DNA from 3 places in the Variovorax sp. H27-G14 genome. Region 1 is predicted to be linked to each of the others. Evidence: predicted binding sites of a transcription regulator. Region 1 holds the regulator's gene; each other region holds the start of a gene.
What was found. The regulator sigma-54, encoded in region 1, starts transcription at its own class of promoters, with help from an activator protein. The targets are predictions, from matches to a motif close to TGGCANGNAANCTGCTTT.
Positions count from the first base shown of each region.

Region 2: the regulator sigma-54 is predicted to act here: its motif matches at 2,035-2,052, upstream of VLK31_RS18245 (ammonium transporter).
Region 3: the regulator sigma-54 is predicted to act here: its motif matches at 6,450-6,467, upstream of VLK31_RS16590 (DUF2126 domain-containing protein).

Region 1 covers NZ_JAYLVN010000028.1:41,050-48,798, reverse strand. The annotation lists gene VLK31_RS33665 (hypothetical protein) at 1-246, opposite strand, end outside; gene VLK31_RS33670 (YceI family protein) at 1-1, shown strand, start outside; gene VLK31_RS33660 (LysE family translocator) at 417-1,079, shown strand; gene VLK31_RS33655 (phospholipase D family protein) at 1,117-2,799, opposite strand; gene rpoN (RNA polymerase factor sigma-54) at 2,819-4,447, opposite strand; gene lptB (LPS export ABC transporter ATP-binding protein) at 4,466-5,260, opposite strand; gene lptA (lipopolysaccharide transport periplasmic protein LptA) at 5,257-5,973, opposite strand; gene VLK31_RS33635 (thiol:disulfide interchange protein DsbA/DsbL) at 6,135-6,782, opposite strand; gene VLK31_RS33630 (SPOR domain-containing protein) at 6,947-7,711, opposite strand; gene argS (arginine--tRNA ligase) at 7,723-7,749, opposite strand, start outside.
Region 2 covers NZ_JAYLVN010000007.1:50,959-58,707, reverse strand. The annotation lists gene VLK31_RS18250 (succinylglutamate desuccinylase/aspartoacylase family protein) at 1-590, opposite strand, end outside; gene VLK31_RS18245 (ammonium transporter) at 762-1,964, opposite strand; gene VLK31_RS18240 (PaaI family thioesterase) at 2,117-2,563, opposite strand; gene VLK31_RS18235 (hypothetical protein) at 2,720-4,054, shown strand; gene VLK31_RS18230 (hypothetical protein) at 4,149-5,000, shown strand; gene ylqF (ribosome biogenesis GTPase YlqF) at 5,022-6,002, opposite strand; gene VLK31_RS18220 (CBS domain-containing protein) at 6,344-6,772, shown strand; gene VLK31_RS18215 (HPF/RaiA family ribosome-associated protein) at 6,890-7,249, shown strand; gene VLK31_RS18210 (SDR family NAD(P)-dependent oxidoreductase) at 7,300-7,749, opposite strand, start outside.
Region 3 covers NZ_JAYLVN010000005.1:282,904-290,652, forward strand. The annotation lists gene VLK31_RS16585 (circularly permuted type 2 ATP-grasp protein) at 1-2,779, opposite strand, end outside; gene VLK31_RS16590 (DUF2126 domain-containing protein) at 2,843-6,376, opposite strand; gene VLK31_RS16595 (DNA internalization-related competence protein ComEC/Rec2) at 6,518-7,749, shown strand, end outside.

The DNA of each region.
Region 1 (7,749 bases):
GATGCCCGAGCCCACGCGCTTGCGTTCGGCGTCGTCCTTGGACATCTTCAGCCAGTTGCGGGTGGCGAGAAAGGCACGCGGCAGGTTCAGCAGCACCAGCATCCAGGCACCGGTGGCGACCGTCATGAGGGCGCCGAACAGCAGCTGCTCGGCCAGCGGGGCGTCGCTCCAGTAGAAGAAACTCAGCAAAAACGCCAGCACCACGGCCCAGACGGCCAGAAGAATGAGGTTTTTCATTTTTTGCATGGTAGTTACTCCGGTGCAGAAAATGTAAACCAAAAGTTACTTGAGTACTACTTAAAGTTTACTTTTTAAGCGCCGATGAACGTGCATTAGTGCACGCTGTTCGGGCATTCGTTACCAAAAACAAGCGCTCAGACAAGCTCCGAGACAAACGCCAACCAGCGTTCCATCCAATGAACACCACCCTTTCCCTGCTCGGCATCGCCGGCGCCATGGCGCTGGGCGCAATGAGCCCCGGCCCCAGTTTCGTGATGGTCGCCCGCACGGCGGTGGCGTCCCGCAGCGACGGGCTGGCCGCCGCGCTGGGCATGGGCGCCGGTGGTCTGGTGTTCGCCATTGCGGCGCTGGCCGGGCTGCAGGCGGCGTTCCTGGCGGTGCCGGGGCTCTACCTCGCCATCAAGGGTTTCGGCGGCGCCTACCTGGTGTACCTGGGGGTGCGAATCTGGCAGGGGGCGCGACAGCCGCTGGCGCTGGGAGCGGGCCAGGAAGGGCTGGGTACCTCGCCCGCCGCGCAGGGTAGTCAGCGGCGCGCCTTGCGCACCTTTCTGTTCGGCCTGGCCACCCAGGTCAGCAACCCGAAGACGGCGGTGGTCTACGCCAGCATCTTCGCGGCCTTTCTGCCGCACGACGTGCCGCTCGCGCTGGCGCTGGCCGTGCCGGCGGTGATCTTCTGCATCGAGACCGGCTGGTACACCGTGGTGGCGCTGGCCCTGTCCTCGGCGGCGCCGCGCTCGGCCTACCTGCGCTACAAGGCCTGGATCGACCGCGCCGCCGGCGGCGTGATGGGGCTATTGGGCCTGCGGCTGGTTGGGTCGGCCCTGCGCGGGGGCAACTGAGCGACGTCGCTGTCGGTTCTTGCCTTTGCCGGAACGGCTACAGCAGGCTCTCCGGCGTCAACGGCGCCAGAATTTCCAGCATCGTGCGGTCCCAGAACCCCGAGTCGGGCTCCTCGGTCAGCACGGTGAGCTGGCCGGCGTCCTCGCTGGTCCACTCGATGCGCGAATCGTTGCTGCCCGGCGCAAAGCGCAGCCTGTAGGCGCCCTGCTGCTTGAGCACGTCGAGCAGCTTGAGCATCTGCTGCGCCATTTCGGGGCTGTGAATGATCAGCCCGATTTCGGTGTTGGCCGACTCCGAGCGCGGATCGAAATTCATCGACCCCACGAACAGCGTGCGCCGGTCGATCACGGCCGACTTGGCATGCAGCCGCCCCACCGACGTGCCGAACAGGCCCAGCCGCACGCTGCGCCGGGTGCGGCTGGAGCTCAGCTCGTACAGGTCGGCGCCCAGCTTGAGCATGTCGGGGCGGTAGCGGCGGTAGGCGGTGTGCACCAGCGGCTCGTCGGTGGCGGCCAGCGAATTGGTGACCACGCTGATCTTGACGTCGCGCCGGCGAATCTCGCGCATCACCTCCAGCCCGGTGGCACCCGGAATCAGGTAGGGCGAGACGATGGTCACCTCGGAGCGCGCGCGGCGCATCTGCTCGACCACGTTGTAGCGCACGCTGTCCACGTCCAGCAGCGGCACGCCGCCATAGGACGCCGTCTTGCCGATCACGCGCTCAGGCGCATCGGCGTAGGCCTCGGCCAGGGTCCAGATCAGGTTGAGCTTGCCGCTTGCCAGGTCGTCGGCCATCGGGCTGTAGCCCAGCAGGTCGTTGGGCGCGGGCGGCGGCGGGGGCGGCGTGGTGTCGGGTGCCGTGGCGGCCTCGAAGCGGCGCTGCAATTCGTCGCGCGGCACGTCGGTGGCCACCACCGAGCCGATGGGGCGCACATAGACGCTGTTCCAGTACTGGTCGAACAGGCTGCCCAGCCGCGGAATCAGCGCGCCGGTCACGAAGGTGTCGAGGTCGAGAAAGTTCTCGCCCGCCGTGCGCCGGAAATACTGGTTGCCGATGTTGCGCCCGCCTGCCACCGCCATCGCGCCGTCGGCAATGAACAGCTTGTTGTGCATGCGGCGGTTCACGCGGCTGAAGTCGAACAGCGACGCGGTGAAGCGCTTCAGGATGCTGCCGCGCCCCGCCGGGAACGGGTTGAACAGGCGCAGCTCCACGTTGGGGGTGGCGGCAAAGGCCAGCAGCAGATCGTCCTCGCCCGAGGTGTAGAGGTCGTCCATCAGCAGGCGCACCCGCACGCCGCGCAGGGCGGCGTCGCGCAGGGTGCGCAGCAGGTAGCGGCCGGTCTCGTCGTTCTCGATCTGGTAGTACTGCACGTCGAGCGTGCGCTGGGCGCGGCGGGCCAGCTGGATGCGGGTGTCGAAAGCAAAGTCGCCGCCGGGCATCAGGCGAAAGCCGCTCAGGTCGGGGTCGGGCTGGGCGGCCAGCGCGATGCGGCCCAGCGCGGTGTCGCCCGATACGGCCATGGCCTTGACGGCGGGGCGCGGTGCCTCGTCGGGCAAGGTGGCGCAGCCGGCAAACAGCAGAACGGCCACCAAGGCGAGCAACGCCGACAACCAGCGGGGCCATTCCACCGGTGGCGGGAAACACCGCGGAACCGGCTCTGCCGGGCCGCAGGTGTTGGCCCCTGCAAGGGAGTTGGCGAAGCGACACGAAGTGCGCATGGCCTGGGGGTGTGCCTGGTTAGAGCGCTTTGCGCAGATTGGCTGGTGCAATGCGCAGTGCTTCGCGGTACTTGGCCACGGTGCGGCGCGCGCATTCGATGCCCTGCTCCTTCAGCATCTCGGAGATCTGGCTGTCCGACAGCGGCTTCTTGATGCTTTCAGAACTGACGAACTGCTTGATGAGCGCGCGCACCGCGGTGCTCGACGCATTGCCGCCGGTCTCGGTGCCCAGCGCCGAGCCGAAGAAGTACTTCAGCTCGACCGTGCCGAACGGCGTGGACATGTACTTGGCTGTGGTCACGCGCGAGATGGTCGACTCGTGCAGGCCCAGCTCGTCGGCAATCTCGCGCAGCACCAGGGGGCGCATGGCAAGTTCGCCGTGCACGAAGTAGCTCTTCTGCCGCTCCACGATGGCGTTGCTCACGCGCAGGATGGTGTCGAAGCGCTGCTGAATGTTCTTGATGAACCAGCGCGCCTCCTGCAGCCGCTGCGACAGCGCCTGGCTGCCTTCGCCCTTGTGCGCCTTCAGCGCGCCGGCGTAGATGTCGTGCACGCGCAGGCGCGGCATGACCTCCGGATTCAGCATGACGCGGAACTTGATGTTGGTGCCGCGGCCGGTCTTGGTGACGATCACGTCGGGGATGACGATGTTGCGCTCCACGTCCACGAAGCGCCGGCCCGGCTTGGGCTCCAGCCGCGCAATGATCTGCAGCGCCGAGCGCACCAGCTCCTCGTTGGTGCGGGTGAGCGTGGCCAGGCGCTTGAAGTCGCGCCGCGCCAGCAGCTCCATCGGTTGCTTGCACACGGCCAGGGCGGTCTTGCGCACCAGTGCGCACTGCTCGGTCTCGCTCTCGCTGGCCAGGGCGCGCAGCTGGATGCCCAGGCATTCGCCCAGGTCGCGCGCCCCCACGCCCACCGGCTCCAGGCTCTGCAGCAGGCCCAGCGCCACCTGAAAGTGGTGCACCAGGTCGTCGAACTGGTCGTTGTCGTCGCCGGCCAGGCCGGAGGCCAGCGCGGGCAGCGAGTCTTCGAGGTAGCCGTCGTCGTTGAGCGATTCGATCAGGAAGCGCAGCGCGGCGCTGTCGTTCTCGGTCAGCCGCAGGCTCAGCGCCTGGCGGTGCAAAAACGACTGCAACGACTCCTGGCTGCGCGCGAGCTCGGTGGCGTCGGCGCGTTCGTCGTCACCCAGGTTGTTCTGGCGCGCGGGGGCGTCGCTGCCCCATTCGCTGTCGTCGGGCGCGGCCATGTCGACGGTGCCGTCGCCTTCCCAGTCGGGCTCGCGCTCGGTGATTTCAGCGGCCGGGCCGTCGGACTCCGTGCTGGCGGTGCTGGTTTCACTCGACGTGGTGCTGGTGCTGGCGGAGGGGGGCGTGAAGTCGCTTTCGCCTCCTTCACCGCCACTGCCGCCGTCGCCGTCACCGCTGCCTCCTGCGTCGTCGCGCGGCACCGGCGCGTCGGCAGCATCAAGGCCGAACTCCTCGCGCGCCGCTTCTTCCGCGGTGCGCTCCAGGAACGGGTTCTCGTCCAGCATCTGCTCCACCTCCTGGCTCAGTTCGAGCGTGGAGAGCTGCAGCAGCCGAATCGACTGCTGGAGCTGGGGCGTCAATGCCAGATGTTGAGAGACGCGAAGGGACAGCCCTTGCTTCATTGAGAACCCGACCCTCCGTTACATGCGGAAGTGTTCGCCCAAGTACACCCGGCGTACTTCGGCGTTGTCGACGATCTCCGAGGGTGTGCCTTGTGCCAGCACATGTCCGTCGCTGATGATGAACGCGTGGTCGCAGATGCCCAGCGTCTCACGCACGTTGTGGTCGGTAATGAGCACGCCGATGCCACGTTCCTTCAGGAAACTGATGATCCGCTGGATCTCGATCACCGCTATCGGGTCGATGCCGGCAAAGGGCTCGTCCAGCAGGATGAAGCGCGGCTGGGTTGCCAGCGCGCGCGCAATCTCCACGCGGCGGCGCTCGCCGCCCGACAGCGCCAGCGCCGGCGAATCGCGCAGGTGATCGACCCGCAGGTCGGCCAGCAGCTCGGTCAAGCGCTCTTCGATGTGCTGCTTGGACAGCGGCGCCATCTTGCCGTTGCCGTCGGGCTCGCTTTGCAGCTCGAGCACGGCGCGCACGTTTTCCTCGACCGTGAGCTTGCGAAAGATCGAGGCTTCCTGCGGCAGGTAGCTCAGGCCCATGCGGGCACGGCGGTGGATCGGCATGTGGGCGATCGGCTCGCCGTCGATGGTGATGTCGCCCGCATCGGCGCGCACCAGCCCCACGATCATGTAGAACGACGTGGTCTTGCCCGCGCCATTCGGCCCGAGCAGCCCGACGACTTCGCCCTTTTGCACGTCCAGCGAGACGTCTTTCACTACCGTGCGGCTGCCGTAGCTCTTCTTCAGGCCGCGTGCGACCAGGCGGCTGCCCGGCGTGCCATTGGCGTCGTGCGTTCCAGCGGTTTCGATCACTTGCGGGTTTCTCCCTCGTCACTGAGCGTGGTGCTCTGGCGCAGGCCCTTGCCGGGCGCCGGAGTGGGTGCCGTCGGCGGCGCCTTGGTGCCGGCCGGGGCCGCTGCACCCGCGGCACCGGGCGCGGTCGCGGCCTTGGGGGTCAGGATGGTCTTCACGCGACCGCCCGGGGCGGACGCGTTGACGGCGGTGTTCGACGGCACGGTGGAACCGTTGACCGTGTAGGTGTCGTTGCTCTGGTCGTAGACGATCAGCGCGCCCTGGCTCTCGTCGTTGGGCGTGGCGCCCAGCAGGCGGCGCATGACGGCGTTGCGGATGAACTTGACGTTGTCGGCGCGGCTGTCGTACTCGATGACTTCAGACTCGCCCTCGATCCACTCGTCGGGCGCGTTGCGCTTCTGCTTGTAGTACGCGCGCTTGCCGGGCGCCGCCGTGACCACGCCGTACTGGTAGCCCTCGGCATCCTGGCGCACGTCCATGCGCGCGCCGCGAATGATGATGGTGCCCTTGGTGACCAGCACGTTGCCGGTGAACACGCTGGTCTGTTTGAGGTCGTCGTAACGCATGGCGTCCGACTCGATGTTCATCGGCTTGGTGCGGTCGGCGGTTTCGGCCAGCGCGCCAGAGGCGAGGCCGGCCAGCAAGAACGCGGCGGCGGCCATGCGGCCAAGGCGATGCAGGAGGGGAGTGGTGGGGTAAGAATGCAATTTCATAGAGGCACGAAACTTGCTCGGCATTGTATGCGGCTGATTGCATCAGCCCCACACGCACAGATGAAAAAGCCCGCCGAAGCGGGCCACTCTTTCCCTTCCAGGACTGCCGCGCAACCGCGCTTTGCCCGGCTGCTGGCATTGCCCCCTGCAAGGGGGTCGGGTCAGCCTTTTTTCGCTTCGCCGACCAGGTAGTTCACAACCTGCAGCACCTTGGTCATGTTGCCGGCGGTCTCGCCGTCCACATACCAGCGCCCGGCCACGGCCATCGCGGGAACGCCGGCCACCTTGTAGGCGTCGGTCATCTGCGTGGCGCGCTTGGCCTTGCTGGCCACGCTGAACGAGGTGAAGGTTTCCTTGAACTTGGCGCCGTCCAGGCCGTTGGCCGCGGCCCAGGCAATGATGTTGGCGTCGCCGTTCACGTTCTGGCGCTGCGCGTGGATCGCGTTGAACACCTTCGGCTGGTATTCGTCAACCTTGCCCATGGCTTCCAGCGCGTAGTACAGGCGCTGCTTGGCTTCTACGTCGTTGCCCACGAACGGCACCGGGATGCGGCGGAACACCACGTCTTTCGGCAGCGTCTTGGCCCAGGCCTCGAGGGACGGCTCGAAGTCGTTGCAATGCGGGCAGTTGTACGAGAAGAACTCGACCACTTCGACCTTGCCGGCCGGTGCGTCGACCGGTGCGCGCTTGTCGAGCACCAGGTACTCGGTGCCGGCCTTGGGCGCACGCGCCTGGGCGTGGGCCGGGTTGGCGGCCAGGGACAGCAGCCCGAGCGAAGTGGCGGCCAGCGAAAAGTCACGACGTTTCATTGAAAGGGTTCTCCAGTTGGTACGGCAGACTGAGCCGGCGCGCGGCGGGGAGTTCCCCTGCCGCCGGCGCGCCCGGGGCCGTGAATGGTGGCGGCAAACGCCGCGGCGCGAAGCTTAAGGGCTAATGGTGTCAGGGTCAGGGTGTCAGGAAGTCAGCCGCCGGGTCAGCGCTGCACGCGGACCAGCGCCGACTCCATGCCACCGCCGTCCAGGCGGTCCTTCAGGCGGTCGGCGTCGTCCTTCTTGTTGAACGGGCCGGCGCGCACGCGGTAGACGGTGCGGCCTGCCTGCTCGCGCTCGGTGACCCTGGCCTCCACGCCCATCAGCGACAGCTTGGCGCGCTGCGCCTCGGCGTCGTCGGTGGTGCGGAAGGCGCCGGCCTGCACGAAGTACATGAACGGATCGGCACCCGAACTGGCGGCGTTGTTGCCGACGCTGTTGCCGGCGTTGTTGCTGCTGGTCGGCGCGGCCGACGCGGTGGTCGTGCTGCCCGAACGGGCGCGGGCGAGGTCACCCAGCGGGTCGTTCGACGCCGGCAACGCGTTGGCCTCGGCCGGCACGGGCGCCGTGCGCGGCGGCTTGGGCGCCACCACCACGGGCACCGGCGGTGCGGTGGTGGGCGGCGGGGTGCCGGGGGCCACGGCGGTGGTGGCGGGCTCACCCGTGACGGGGTTGACCGGGCCGGTCGCGGACGGGGCGGCCTTGGCCGCGCCGGCCTTGCCGGCCAGCGGCGCGTTCGGGTCCCAGTCGCGGTTCTTGCGGGCTTCGGCCTCGTCCTGCTCGGCGCCGCCCTTTTGCGTCTTGGTCACGAACGGGATCGGCACCTTGGTCACGTAGACCGCAATGCCCAGCGCGACGCCCAGGCCGAGCACCAGCCCGATGATCAGGCCGATGACGATGTTGCCGCGTTGTCTGGTTGTCTTCTTCATGTTGGGGAGGTTCACATCTTGCTCGGCGCACTGACGCC
Region 2 (7,749 bases), on a different contig from region 1:
GCCACGCCCTTGCCGTCGGGTCCGCCGTGGCTGCCGTACTGGATCAGCGGCGTGCCCGAGCCCAGGCCATCGGGCATCACCAGGTGCACCGACGGGCGCCCAATGGCCAGCGCCACCTTGGCGTTGCGCTCGAAGGCCGGGTACACCCAGAAGGGCACCACGGGCTGGCTGGTCGAATGGATGTCCAGGATGTGATCGGCCGCGTCCACCACCGGGCGCAGGATGCGCGCGCGGCGCAGCTCGGGGCTGTCTTCGGTGCCGTCCAGCCACTCGGGCGACCAGATGCGGTTGAGGTTGTGCACGATCTGGCGGCTGTCGTACGGCGACTCTTCCTTGAACGACTCGTAGGCGTCGATGTTGGCAAAGGCCACGGTGAGCGTGCCGATCTGCGGGCGCACGTTGTTGTCGAGCAGGTGCGTGGCGGCCGTCATGCCGCAGATTTCGTTGCCGTGCGTGAGCGCGTTGATCAGCACGTGCGGGCCGGGCTTGCCGGACTCGAAGCGGTGCACGTAGTCGATGCCGACGTTGCCCTCGCGGTAGGCAGACAGGTCGCGGGGGAGGACTTCGAGGGCGGGGGGGGATTGGGTCATGGGGCGGTTGAAGTTGAACGGAACGGTCGGGCGAGTTTGCTACAGGGCGCGCGTTTGTGCTGATAACCGCTGGGCGCCCATGCCTTGCACGATCTGTTCAACCGGATCCAGGCAAATACGCTTCAAAAATGAAGCGTATTCAGCCCCGATACGCTTCACGCAAGGTCCAATTCACCAATTCACCTCCCGCTCCGGCGTCGCCGAAATGTGATGAATCGACAGGTCGGCTCCGTCGTATTCCTCCTCCTGCGTCAGCCGCAGCCCCACCGCCTTCTTCAGCGCGCCGTACACCGCCCAGCCCGCCAGCCCGGCCCATGCCACGCCCATGACGGTGCCAATCAGCTGCGCCCACAGGTTCACCCCGCCAATGCCCCCCAACGCCTGCGTGCCGAAGATGCCTGCCGCAATGCCGCCCCAGGTGCCGCACAGGCCGTGCAGCGGCCACACGCCCAGCACGTCGTCGATCTTCCATTTGTTCTGCGTGAGCGTGAACATCTTGACGAAGATGGCACCCGCCACGCCGCCCACCACCAGCGCGCCCAGCGGGTGCATCAGGTCGGAGCCGGCGCACACGGCCACCAGGCCGGCGAGCGGGCCGTTGTACACAAATCCCGGGTCGTTCTTGCCCATGGCCAGCGCCACCAGCGTGCCGCCGACCATCGCCATGAGCGAGTTGACGGCCACCAGGCCCGATATCTTGTCGATGCTCTGCGCACTCATCACGTTGAAGCCGAACCAGCCCACGCACAGCACCCAGGCGCCCAGCGCCAGGAACGGAATGTTGGATGGCGGGTGCGCGCTGAGCGAGCCGTCGCCGCGGTACCGGTTGCGGCGCGCGCCCAGCAGCAGCACGGCCGGCAGCGCCAGCCAGCCGCCCACGGCGTGCACCACCACCGACCCTGCGAAGTCATGAAACTCGTGGCCCGTGAGCGAGGCGATCCAGCCCTGAATGCCGAAGTGCTTGTTCCACGCAATGCCCTCGTACAGCGGATAGACGAACCCGACGATCACCGCGGTGGCAATGAGCTGCGGCCAGAACTTGGCGCGCTCGGCAATGCCGCCTGAAATGATGGCCGGAATGGCCGCCGCGAAGGTGAGCAGAAAGAAGAACTTCACCAGCTCGTAGCCGCTTCTTGCCGCCAGTTCGGTCGCGCTCACGAAGAAATGCGTGCCGTAGGCCACGCCGTAGCCCACCAGAAAGTACACGATGGTCGACACCGAGAAGTCGACCAGTATCTTCACCAGCGCATTGACCTGGTTCTTCTTGCGCACCGTGCCCAGTTCCAGAAAAGCAAACCCGGCGTGCATGGCAAACACCATGATGGCGCCGAGAAGAATGAACAGCGCATCTGCGCCCTGTTTGAGTGCGTCCATGGGAGCTTCTTGCAGTTTTTTGGTTTGAATTGGTGCAACGCACCCGAATCAGTCGGAGCGGCGGCCAAAGAAAGCAAAAATGGTGCCTGAAAGAGCTTTGATGGTGCGTAATGACCCAAACAAGGGCTCATCACGCGCTTTGACGCACCGTATCAGCCAGTTCGGGCTGAAGGCTCGGCAGCCGGGTTAGCCGCAGGCTCTTCCACCGGAACAAGGATGGCATTCCCGGTCGCCACGAGCTTGAGCGCATCACCCTCCCCCTGCGCATAGAGCTCGGCCGTCGCAAACACCTGCTTGCGCCCCGCCTTCACAACCCGCCCGCGCGCCACAAAGGTCCGGCCCACGGCGGGCGAAATGCAGTTCACCGAAAAGTGCGACGCCAGCACGCGGCCGGCCACCGTGGCGGCCGCAAAGCCGCTCACCGTGTCCAGCAGCGCGCCGATCAAGCCCGCATGCAGGAAGCCGGCGTACTGGCCCATGTCTTCCTTGCGGAAATCCATGCGCAACTCGGCCTCGCCTTTGGTTGCGCTGGTGACTTCGAAGCCGGCCCAGCGGTTGAAGCCGGCGGTCTGGTTGATGGCCTGCAGTGTGTCGAGCATGGTGTGTCCCGGGTTTGAAGCAATGCGCCCACTCTAGGAAGCGGCACCTGCATTCATCGTCGCGCGTGCGACGGAAACCGCGCCGGCGGTTGCCTTGGCGACAGCCGCGTGCATGCGAAACTTTGCGCCCACCATGCAACTTGGACGAAGGGCCCGATGACCGATCTGACGCCGCAACAGGAATGGAAACTCAAGACCACAAGCTACGCCCAGGCCGTCAACCGCTACGTTGACGCGGGCCTGCGCGACGGCTGGGACGCCGCCGGCAAAGAGCCGCAGATGTTGAAGACCGCGCACTTGCTCGACCCGCTGCTCGCCGCACTGAAGGCGCACAACGCAGCCCAGCCCGACGAAGCCGCGCGCGCCGCGTTCCGCGAAGACTGGCCACCGGCGCACGAGCCGCTGATTCCCCGGCTCGAACAGCACGGCCAGAACATTCCGACGGTGGCCCTGCTGGACGACGGCTCGGTGCTCGCACGCATCGGCGCAAGCCACGAAGACGGCCATGTGGTGCACATCACCGGCGACAGCGTCGAGCGTGTCGAAGGCGTCGAGTTCTTCGGCCGCTGCCCCGCGCGCCGCTTCTTCGCGGTGGCGCAGGCCGATGGCATTCGCGTGACCGACGGCTGGCAAGGCCCGACCACGGCGCTGTGCCCCTGGCCCACGGGCCTGGAAGACCTGCCCACCTTGCCCGACAACGTGCCCGCGCCCCGCTTCGCTGCGCCGCCCCGGCCCACGCAGCTCATTCCGTTCCCGGACGGGCAGCGCGTGCTGCTGGTCAGCACCTCGGGCATCTTCGTGCTGTCGGCGCAGGGCGCGCGCCGGCTGATGCCGTGCAGCGAAGACCTCGCGGAGCAACTGGCCGAAGACGACTTCGACCCCGAGTACTTCGGGCTCGACCTGTCGATGGAACACGGCGCGGTGTCGCCCGACGGCCAGTGGATTGCCGTGGGCGGGCAGGACGGCCGGCACCTGGTGTTCGACGCGGCGCTGAATCTGCAGGCGCAGATCGGCCCGGTCGGCGAGTACCCGCACTTTGCGCTGTTCAACCGGCGCAGCGATCGCCTGGTGCTCAACGCCTGCCACTTCTACGACGGCGCCACGCTGGGCGTGCAGCTGAAGGACGTGCCCGGCCTCAACACCGAGTACTACGCCGACGACCCGCGCACGCCCACGCTCGAAGACGGCGCGCGCGTGTATGCGGGCGTGCACCGCGGCGACGAGTTCATCGTCGGCGACGCGCGCGGCTACCTGCGCGCCTTCGGTGAAGACGGGCAGGCACGTTGGCAGCACTTCATCGGCTCGACCGTGGGCGCGATGGACGTGTCGGACGACGGCAAGACGCTGGTGGCGACCACCTGCGCGGGCTTTGTCTGCGTGATTGCGCTGGACACCGGTCGCCAGGCACCGGGGCAGATCGGCAACGGCGGGCACTTGGAGCAACAGCGCTGGCTGCTGTGGAAGAACCCCGAGCGCGCGTTGCTGTGGTGAAGACGCCCTGCAGCGTCCTCAGTTGGGCGTCAGGCCCGCATGGCATTGTTGGGCGCCCGAACGCCGTGTGCGCAATTCCAAGGGAGAACAAAAAGTGAGATGGATCCATCGGCGAGGTGCGCTGACCTTCTCGGCCGCCTGCGCCCTGCTTGCCGCTTCGGGCTGCGGGCAGAAAAGCCCGGCCGACGCTGCCACCAAAGCACAGCCGCCCGCCGCCGCAGTGCCCACCGCTCCCGGCGGCATCGCCCTCGGCAGCATCGCCATTACGCAGGAAGACATCGACTGGTTCCGCCGCAGCCGGGCCGAATGGATCGACTGCGAATCTGGCGCGCCGGCCATCGTGCCGCCCGACCTGTCGCTGGAGCAGCTCGGCGAGGCGCTGGACGGCGGCGCGCCCGTGTCGCCGGAGTTCGAGCGCTTCGTGCACGTGACCTCGGCTTTCTTTTTGCACGCGAGCTTTGCGCCCGGGCATTACGGCTTTCTGCCGCCCTTTGCGCAACGCGCGGCGTTCGACGTGACGGCCGAGCACATCCGGCTGCTGCAGCACGCCAACTGGCGCACCTTCATGATCGACTGCAAGCGCCCGTACGGCGACTTCACCCACTATGAGGTGGACATGGCCGACATCCTCGGCCTGCCGGTGAGCAAGGACGCCAAGGGCCATGCGCAGATCGGCAAGGACGCCGAAAAACGCATGGACGCGCTGCACACGGACATGCTCTTTGCGCTGCAGGCCTACATTCGCTTCGCGCGGCTCAGCCCGGGGCGCTACGTGGTGCCGGAGCGCGGCCTGTCGCAGACGCTGGCCAGGCCGCTGTGCCGGCCGGTGTCGGCCACGCGCATCGCGCTGTACCAGCGCGCGCTGGCAGCCGCCGGGCCGCGGCCTGATTCACGCCGCACGGCGGCGCTGGACGAGGCTGCGGGAGGACTGTTCGCGCTGGACTGAACCGCGGGGGCCTGCGTGCCCTCAGGCCTGCGCTGCGGTGTCGGCGTCCGCGTCCGGTGCGGGTTCGCCGCCGCCCTTGCGCTTCTTGCTGCGCGCGGCCTTCTTCGCGGCGCGCTCGGCGTCGGCGCGCTGCCCGTCGGCCAGCCATTCGGCAAACTCTTCGGGCGTTTCCAGCGTCACGCGCCCGAGATTGCCCGCGCGAAATTCGTGCATGACGATTTCGGCCGACTTCTGCAGGTTGACCTTGCCCTTGCCCAGCAGCGCGCCGCGCTTGCGCCCGATGGTGTCGAGCAGGTCTTCGTCCTTCATGGTGGCCATGGTCTCGGCGTCGAGCTCCACCAGCTTGAAGCGCGTGGCCACGCCGGCCGCGTAGTGCACCTTGAGGTAGCTCAGCAGCTCCAGCGCCACCTCTTCCTCGTCGAAGGCGTTGCGCCCCACCGCGCCGCTTGCGGCCAGGTTGTAGCCGCTCTTGGGCACGATGATGCGCGGCCACAGCATGCCGGGCGTGTCCCACAGGTAGAAGTCGTCGGCCAGCGTGATGCGCTGTTCCATCTTGGTGATGCCGGCCTCGTCACCCGTCTTGGCCTTGCGCCCGCCAATGAGCGTGTTGATGAGCGTGGACTTGCCCACGTTCGGAATGCCGCAGATCAGCACGCGCATCGGCTTGGCCATGCCGCCGCGGTTGGGCGACAGCGCATGGCAGGCCTTCACAAGCTGCTGCGCGGGCATGGTCTGGCTGGCGTCCAGGCCAATGGCGCGGGTGGCGGGCAGCGCGTTGTAGTGGGCGAGCCAGCGCACGGTGCGCTCGGAGTCGGCCAAGTCCTGCTTGTTGAGCACCTTCACGCTCGGGCGGCCGGCGGTGAGCTCGGCCAGCATCGGGTTGGCACTGGAGCCGGGCAGGCGCGCGTCGAGCAGCTCGATGACCACGTCGATGTCCTTCACCCGCTCGGTGATGGCCTTCTGGGTCGAATACATGTGACCGGGGAACCACTGGATCGCCATCGGTGGGGGTTCTTTCTTTTCGCGCTGTCGCTGTCGGGAGTCTGGAATGGGGGGCCTTGCAGGGCCGGGTGCGCATTGTGGACCCGGAACCTGAACGCAAGCTGGTTGCTATGTTTTCGATAGCTGCAAGCGGGCATTGTGCCTTTGCACCGCCGGCGCTCGGTGCCGTGGGGGGCATGCAAGCCCAGCCTGAGGTTGTCGCGCATTGCAACCGTGTTGCACACACACGCAATCCCCTAGAGAGTTTTGCATTGCGGGTGCCGGTATCACCCCTATCATTTGAACGAGTGCGGCGCCCGAGCGTCGGTCGAATCGACAACCCTTTGATGGAGTGACCCGCGATGAAACCCGTCTCCGAACTGCTCAAGCGCCACGATTCCGCAGCCTGGCGCACCACCCCCGACACCAGCGTGTTCGACGCGCTGTCCACCCTGGCGCACTTCGAGGTGGGCGCGCTGATGGTGATGGAAGGCGAGCGGCTGGTGGGCTTTCTGTCGGAGCGCGACTACACACGCAAGGTGGCGCTGCAGGGCAAGAACTCCAAGGAGGTGAAGGTGCGCGACATCATGACGCCCGACGTGATGACCGTCACCCCGCAAACCCGCACGCGCGCCTGCATGACGCTGATGAGCCAGCGCAAGTTTCGCCACCTGCCGGTGGTCGACGGCGACAAGGTGGTCGGCATGATCTCCATCCAGGACTTGATGGACGACATCATCTCGGACCAGGAAACCACCATCGAGCAGCTCACCACGTACATCCAGAGCTGAGCCCCGCCTTGCATTTCGGACCCTGCCCGGCGCGTGGGTAGGGAATAGACCTACGCGCGGTGCCCTGCTTCAGGGCGCACAGTGGGGCTTCGTTCATTCATCCAGCAGGGACATTGCATGCAGATTCAGGTCAATACGAGCAACGGCATCGAGAACAAGGACACGCTGGAACGCTGGGCCGACACGGAGATCAAGCAGCACCTGAGCCGCTTCGCGGAAGACGTGACGCGCGTCGAGGTGCATCTGAGCGACGAAAACCACGACAAGACCGGCGGCGCCGACAAGTGCTGCGTGATGGAGGCGCGCCTGGCGCACCACCAGCCGCTGGCGGTCACGCACCATGCGGCCAGCCTGGACGACGCGTTCCGCGGCGCGGCCGACAAGCTCAAGCGCGTGCTGGACAGCACGCTGGGGCGCCTGAACAACCACCGCGACCGCGACTCCATCCGCAAGGACGCGAGCTTTACCGCCGAGTAGTTCGTTCGAACCACGCAGCAGCATGGGGTGCTGCTGCGTGCAAGGCAGCGTCAGGCTCGCTTGGCGTTCGCCATCGCCTTGCCCACCTCATTGGTGCCCTGCGCGGCACCGCTTTGCGGCACAGAGTCGCCATCGCGCGAGGTCACTTCGGCCAGCCGAGCGGCCAGCTGCTCCGGCGCGTCGGCACCCACGCCTACCCAAACACCCTGCGTCATCGTGATGTGCGCGGCCTCGAAGGTGCCGGCACCGGCACAAAGAATGGTGCGGTTGGGCGCGTCTTGCGCGGCCAGCACCAGCATCGCGGGCACCACGGCTTCGGGCTTGAGCGCGTCCAGCACTTCCTGCGGCATCAGGCCTTCGGTCATGCGTGTGGCGGCGGTGGGTGCCAGGCAGTTCACGCGAATGTCGTTCTTGGCGCCTTCCAGGCTCAGGGTCTGCATGAGGCCCACCAGCGCGAGCTTGGCCGCGCCGTAGTTGCTCTGGCCGAAGTTGCCGTACAG
Region 3 (7,749 bases), on a different contig from region 1:
AAGCTCCGACGGAGCGCAGCGATTCGGATGTCAGCGTGAAGTAGCGTGTGCCGATGGCGTCGGACACATGGTAGGCGGCCGTTTCGCAGCCCGCGAGCAGCGCCAGCAGGGCCGGGTAGTCGGCGTCTGGTCCCGCGGCGCAGAGGTGCTCCAGCGTCCAGCTGGCCGGGTCGGGCAGCTCGTAGGACAGCGCGGTGAGCTTGCCCGGCGCGCTGCCGGCCAACCGCGCAATGCGCCCGCGCAAGGTCTGCGTGACCCAGGCGAGCGAGCGCGGGTTCTCGGCGTCGAGCACCAGCAGGTCGACCAGCGTTGCGACGTCGCGGCGCTGCTGATAGCGCGCATGGAAGGTGATGGTGCTGTCGAACAGCGCCACCATGGCCTCGAAGCCGCTGACCTCGTGCACGGCGCCGTTCTCGAAACCGGCTTCCAGCGCGTTCGACAGAAAGCCCAGGCGCTCGATGTGGCGGCCGATGGACAGCAGCCGCCAGGCGTCGTCGCGCGACATGCGGTCGGTTTGCGCGCCCGTCATGGCGGCCAGCGCGGTGCTGGCGGATTCGAGCGCGCGCAGCGAGGCGCTGGTGGCAAAGCTGCCTTCGCCGGCCTGCTCGGCGGCGCGGCGCAAAAACTCGGCCTCTGCGCGCACGATCTGGTTCCAGTTGTCCTGCGACAGGCGCTCGCGCACGGCGGCCGCGGCCTGGCGGATGCACATGAGGCTGTAGCCCACGCTGCCGCCGCGGTCCACGTCGCCCAGCTCGGCAATCAGCGCGCGTTCGAACACGCGGCGCGACTGCGGGGCGCTCGGCACTTCGGCCGGCACCAGCGCATTTCGCAGCGCCATGCGGTGCAGCCACTCGAGCAGCGGGCGCGAAGACTGGTCTTCGCCGCCCAGCAGGTTGAGCGTGAGGCGCGCCAGGCGCACCGCGTTCTCGGCACGCTCGGTGTAGCGGCCGAGCCAGAACATGTTTTCCGCGGCGCGGCTGGTGACCGGGGCGCGGTGCCGCGCCAGCGAGGCCGGCGTGGCGTGCGGCTGCAGCAGCGTGGTGCGGTCGACCTCGCCGTGCGTCTGCACCCACACGTCGGCACTGCTGCCGCCGCGCTGCATGGAGGCAATTTGCGCATCGGGCCCCGCGAGCCGGGCCAGGCCGCCGGGCAGCACGCGCCACGACTGCGCGCCGTCGCTCACCGCGAACACGCGCAGCAGCATGGCGCGCGGCGCGATGTGGCCCGGGCCCATGTCGTTGGCCCAGGTGGGCATCTGCGAGAGCGGCAGGTAGCCCTGCACGGTGTGCACGTCGCCTTCGCGCACGATGCGCCCGGCCCATTCGTCGAGCTCGCGCCGGCCCAGCTGGCTGCCGAGCACGGCGTCGAAGCTCACGCGGCCGTCCACGCCGGGGTAGGTGGGCTTGATGGCGCAGTCGCCGAGCTGCGGCAGCACCGACTCCAGTGCGGCGCGCTCGCCGCACCACCAGGTGGGCAGCGCGGGCAGCTTGAGCTTTTCGCCGATCAGGCGGCGCGCCAGCCCGGGCAAGAAGCCTAGCAGCGCGGGCGATTCAAGGAAGGCCGAGCCCGGCATGTTGGCCACCAGCACGTTGCCGGCGCGAATGGCCTGCAGCAGGCCGGGCACGCCGAGCGTGGAGTCGGGCCGCAGCTCCAGCGGGTCCAGAAACTGGTCGTCCAGCCGCTTGATGAGGCCGTGCACCGGGCGCAGGCCCTGCAGGGTCTTGAGGTACAGCCGCTGGTCGCGCACGGTGAGGTCGTTGCCCTCGACCAGCGTCACGCCCAGGTAGCGCGCCAGGTAGGCGTGCTCGAAGTAGGTTTCGTTGTACGGGCCGGGCGTGAGCAGGGCGATGTGCGGCGGCACGCCGGCCGGGCACATGCGCTGCAGCCCTTCCATCATGGCGCTGTAGGTGGCGGCCAGGCGCTGCACGTGCAGCGCCTCGAAGGCTTGCGGAAACTGCCGTGTGATGGCCAGGCGGTTCTCCAGCAGGTAGCCCAGGCCCGAGGGCGCCTGGGTGCGCTGCGAGACCACCCACCAGTTGCCGTCGGGGCCGCGCGCCAGGTCGAAGGCCGCGATGTGCAGCCAGGTGTCGCCCGGCGGCTTCACGCCGTGCAGCGCGCGCAGGTAGCCGGGGTGGCCGCGCACCAGCGCCGGCGGAATCAGGCCTTCGGCCAGCAACTGCTGCGGGCCGTAGACGTCGGCCATCACGCGGTCGAGCACGCGCACGCGCTGCAGCACGCCAGCCTCGATCTGGCTCCAGCTCTCGGGCGAAACGATCAGCGGAAACAGGTCGAGCGACCAGGGCCGCTGCGGGCCGTTGGCGTCGGCGTAGACGTTGTAGGTAACGCCGTTGTCGCGGATCTGGCGCTCCAGGCTGACCGCGCGCCGCGGCAGGTCGTTGAAGCCGCCGGGACCGAGCTGGTCGAAGAAGGCGTTCCAGGCCGGCGTGAGCGCAGGCGTTTCGCCGGACGGGCCCTGCTGCTGGGACTGCGATTGGGATTGGGAGGACTGAGACTGAGATTGCGACTGGGAAGACTGCGATTGCGATTGCGACAGCGGCGGTGCCGGCATGGCCGGCCGCTGCGCCGCGGTGTCGTACAGCAGCGGGGCCGCGGGGGCGGGCGCCGCCCCCGGCGCCGGCCGCACGGGCACCGCCGCGGTGGCTTGCCCACGCAGCTCATCGAAATGGCCGGGCAACGCGGCCGGGGCGAGCGCTGACGCCAGGGCCGCTGGAAAGTCCAGGGCCTGGGCGTCGAACAGAGATTCGTTGAGGGGTTCCACAGGAGGGGGATTGTCACACCGCCGTCACGGGGTGTCCGTGACGGCCGTGTGCTGAAGCGCCCCTCAGCGGCGCAAGTCCAGCGTGAACGGGAACTCGCGGCTGCCCGGCAGCTCGATGGTGGCCGGCGGCGTGCGCATGAGGCCGGGGGTGTGGCCCATGCGCGTGAAGCGCGAATGGCGCCGGCTTTCGGCCTCGTACGCGTTCACCGGGAAGGTGTCGTAATTGCGCCCGCCCGGGTGGGCGACGAAGTACTGACAGCCGCCCAGCGAGCGCTTCATCCAGGTGTCGACCAGGTCGAAGGTCAGCGGCGCGTGGGCGCCGATGCTCGGGTGCAGCGCCGACGGCGGGTTCCAGGCCTTGTAGCGCACACCGGCCACAAATTCGCCCGTGACGCCCGTGGGCTGCAGCGGCAGCACCTTGCCGTTGACGGTGATGACGTGGCGGCTTTCGTTCAGGCCGGTCACGCGCACCTCGATGCGCTCGAGCGAAGAGTCCACATAGCGCACCGTGCCGCCGGCCGAGCCTTCTTCGCCCATCACATGCCAGGGCTCCAGCGCGTTGCGCAGCGACAGCTCCACGCCCATGGCCTGCATCTGGCCCACCAGCGGGAAGCGGAACTCCAGGTGCGGCGCAAACCAGTCGGGGTCGAACGCAAAGCCGGCCTGGCGCATTTCGCTGATGACGTCGTCGAAGTCCATCTTCACGAAGGTCGGCAGCAGAAAGCGGTCGTGCAGCTCGGTGCCCCAGCGTGTGACGGGCGCCTTGTAGGGCTCGTCCCAGAAGCGGGCCACCAGCGCGCGAATCAGCAGCTGCTGCGCAATGCTCATGCGCGCATGCGGCGGCATTTCGAAGGCGCGCAGTTCCAGCAGGCCCAGCCGGCCGGTGCTCGAATCAGGCGAATACAGCTTGTCGATGCAGAACTCGCTGCGGTGCGTGTTGCCCGACACGTCGATCAGGATGTTGCGCAGCGTGCGGTCGACCAGCCATGCGGGCATGTTCTGGCCATAGATCTCGCGGTTGCGCGCGATTTCCTTCAGGGCAATTTCCAGCTCGTAGACCTGGTCGTTGCGCGCTTCGTCCACACGCGGCGCCTGGCTGGTCGGGCCGATGAACATGCCCGAGAACAGATAGCTCAGCGAAGGGTGGTTGTGCCAGTACAGCAGCAGGCTGGCCAGCAGCTCGGGCCGGCGCAGGAACGGGCTGTCCGCGGGCGTGGCGCCGCCCATCACAAAGTGGTTGCCCCCGCCGGTGCCGGTGTGGCGGCCGTCGGTCATGAACTTTTCGGCAGACAGGCGGGTTTCGAATGCGGCGTTGTAGAGGAACTCGGTGTGCGCGACCAGTTCCTTCCAGTTGTGGGCCGGATGGATGTTGACTTCGATCACGCCCGGGTCGGGCGTGACGGCCAGCATCTTCAGGCGCGGGTCGCGCGGTGGCGGGTAGCCCTCCATCACGATGCGCATGCCCAGATCGCGCGCGGTGGCTTCGACGGCCGCGACCAGGTCGAGGTAGTCCTCCAGGCGGGCCAGCGGCGGCATGAAGATGTAGAGCACGCCCGAGGCGCTGCCCTTTTTCTCGGCCGCCGGGCCGTTGGCACGGCGCGGGTCGCGCACTTCGACGCACAGCGCGGTGCGCGTGACCCAGGGCGCCGACTCGCCGCGCAATGGCTGGCGGGCGGCGGCGTTGGATGTGTCGCCTTCACCTGCGCCTGTGCCCTTGCCGTCATTGAGCGCGGCTGCAGCTGCATCGCCATCGCCCGGCGCCTGCATGCGCACCGAGGCCGCTACGACGGGTGGCGTGCCGAAGGCATAGGGCACGGCGCCACGGTCGCCGCCAGTGGCGCCAGCCGAGACGTCCACGTTGTAGCGCGCGCTGTAGTCGGCCGAGCTGGGCAACGTGCCGCGCGGCGCGGTCGGGTCGCGTTCGATCAGGTAGGGGTAGTCGCCCTTGCTGGCCCACGGTTGCGAGTCGAGCGGCAGGCGGTAGCCCATGGGCGAGTCGCCCGGAATCAGGTAGAGCCGGTCGTCGCGCAGGAACCACGGGCCGGTCTTCCAGCCGGGGCCTTCGAGCGCGGGGGCGTCGCCGTCGGCATTGCCCGGCTCCAGCGGCAGCATGTAGCCGATGACGGCGTCGAGCTTTTGCGTGAACACGCGGCGCAGGCGCACGCGTTCGAGCTCGTCGTCCAGCTTGGAGTCGAAGGGGTCGACGTTCACCGGCAGGCGGCGTTCGCGCCAGAGGTAGTAGAAGGTGTCTTCGTAGCCCGGCTGCACATAGCGCTCGGTCAGGCCGAGCTTGTGCGACAGCACGGTGGTGAAGCGGCGCGCGTCTTCGCTGGTGTAGTGCGTGGGAACGCGCTCGTCGGCAAACAGCTCTGGGTCGTGCCACAGCGTCTGGCCGTCGGCGCGCCAGAAGATCGACAGCGCCCAGCGCGGCAGTTGCTCGCCCGGGTACCACTTGCCCTGGCCGAAATGCAGGAAGCCGCCGTTGCCGTATTCGGCCCGCAGCTTCTGCACCAGCTCGGTGGCGTAGCCGCGCTTGGTGGGGCCGAGGGCGTCGGTGTTCCATTCGGCCGCGTCGCGGTCGCTGGTGGCCACGTAGGTCGGCTCGCCACCCATGGTGAGGCGCACATCGCCGGCCTTCAGGCGCGCATCGACCGCGTCGCCCAGGGCCAGCACTTCGGCCCATTGCTCTTCGGTGTAGGGCTTGGTGACGCGCGGCGATTCGTAGATGCGCGTGACCTTCATCTCGTGGCCGAACTCGACCTCGGATTCGTCGACCCCGCCCTCGATGGGCGCGGCGCTGGAAGGCGATGGCGTGCAGGCCAGCGGAATGTGGCCTTCACCGGCCATCAGGCCCGAGGTGGCGTCCAGGCCGATCCAGCCGGCGCCCGGCAAAAACACCTCGCACCAGGCGTGCAGGTCGGTGAAGTCGACCGTGGTGCCGCTGGGGCCGTCCAGCGACTTCACGTCGGGCGTGAGCTGAATCAGGTAGCCCGAGACAAAGCGCGCGGCCAGGCCCATGTGGCGCAGCAGCTGCACCAGCAGCCAGCCCGAGTCGCGGCACGAGCCGCTGCCGCTGGTGAGCGTTTCTTCCGGCGTCTGCACGCCGGGCTCCATGCGAATGAGGTAGTTGACGTCCTGCTGCACCTGCTGGTTGATGCCCACCAGAAAGTCGATGGTGCGCTGTTCCTTGCGGTCGACCTTCTCCAGGTAGGCCTCCAGCAGCGGCGTGACCGGGTCGGCCACGAGGTAGGGCGCCAGCTCTTCGGCCTGCGAGGCCGTGTACTTGAACGGAAAGTTCTCGGCCTGCGGCTCGAGGAAGAAGTCGAAGGGGTTGTAGACCGCCATCTCGACGACCAGGTCGACCGTGACCTTGAACTCGCGCGTTTTTTCGGGGAACACAAGCCGCGCCTGGTAGTTGGCGAACGGGTCCTGCATCCAGTTGACGAAGTGCTCGGCGGGCTCGACCGTCAGCGAGTACGAGATGACGTTGCTGCGGCAATGCGGCGCGGGGCGCAAGCGAACGACCTGAGGGCCCAGCTGCACCAGGCGGTCGTATTTGTAGTGGGTGACGTGGTGAAGAGCGGCGTGAATAGACATGCGTTTTTGTGTGCAGTACTGACAGATTGCATCGAAAAGATGTCTCTGGTGAGACGCATACTAGCCCAGATGCAAAGCAATTAACGCGCCACTGAGCGTGACTTTGGGAGGGTTTGCATCATGGGTAAGGGGGGCTTTGGGGTGACGCCGTTTCGCACGGCGAGCGGTGCTGTTGGCGCTTTTGCCGCACTGGGCGGCTCGGTGCTGGGCGCGGCGTTGCAGCTGCAGCAACCGGCGCTGTGGCCGGGGTGGTACTACGGCGCATTGCTGTTCTCGGCCATGGCCGGTGTGCTGGCGCGGCGCCTGCCCGCGCGGGTGTTCGTGGCCGTGGCGTTCGTGTGTGGCGCCATGGCCGGTGCCGGCAATGCGGGATGGCGCGCCGCGGCCTACGCCCAAGGCGCGCTGAATCCTGCCCTCGAAGGGCGTGACCTGCAGGTGACAGGTGTCGTCGCCGAAATGCCACAGCGCAACGAGGCTGGAACACGGTTCCGTTTGAACGTCGAATCCGCGCGCTGGGCAGGTGCCGCCGACAACGCCGTTGAACGCGCCCCGGTCGTGCCCGAGCAGATCGCGCTGGGCTGGTACGCCGAAGACCTTGCCCAGGCGCCGCATGCCGGCGAACGCTGGCGCTTCACGACGCGGCTGCGCGCGCCGCATGGCCAGCTCAACCCGCACGGCTTCGACAGCGAGCTGTGGATGTGGGCGCAAGGCCTGCACGCCAGCGGCTCCGTGGGAACCGGCGCACGCGACAGCCCGCCGACCTTGTTGGCCACCACTTGGCACCACCCCGTCGAACGCGCCCGCGAGGCGGTGCGCGACGCCGTGTTCGAGCGTGTGCCCGACCGCGCCCAGGCGGGCGTGATGGCCGCGTTGATCACCGGCGACCAGGGCGCCATCGACCGCGCCGGCTGGGACGTGTTTCGCGCCACTGGCGTGGCCCACCTGATGTCGATCTCCGGGCTTCACGTGACCATGTTCGCGTGGCTTGCCGCGCACCTCGTCGGCCTGCTCTGGCGGCGCAGCACGCGGCTCATGCTGCGCGTGCCGGCACAGCGCGCGGCGCTGGTCGGCGGCGTGGGGCTGGCCGCGCTCTATGCGCTGTTCAGCGGCTGGGGCGTGCCATCGCAGCGCACGGTCTGGATGCTGGCGACCGTCGCGTTGCTGCGCCTTTCGGGCCGGCGCTGGCCGTGGCCGCATGTGTGGCTGCTGACCGCGGCCGTGGTGGTGGCGGCCGATCCGTGGGCGTTGATGCAGGCGGGTTTCTGGCTGAGCTTTGTGGCGGTCGGCGTGCTGTTTGCGACCGACGCGGCCGCGCCGGGCGACACCCGGCCAGGCGCCGCCCGTCGGCTGTGGCAGTTCTTTCGCGAGCAATG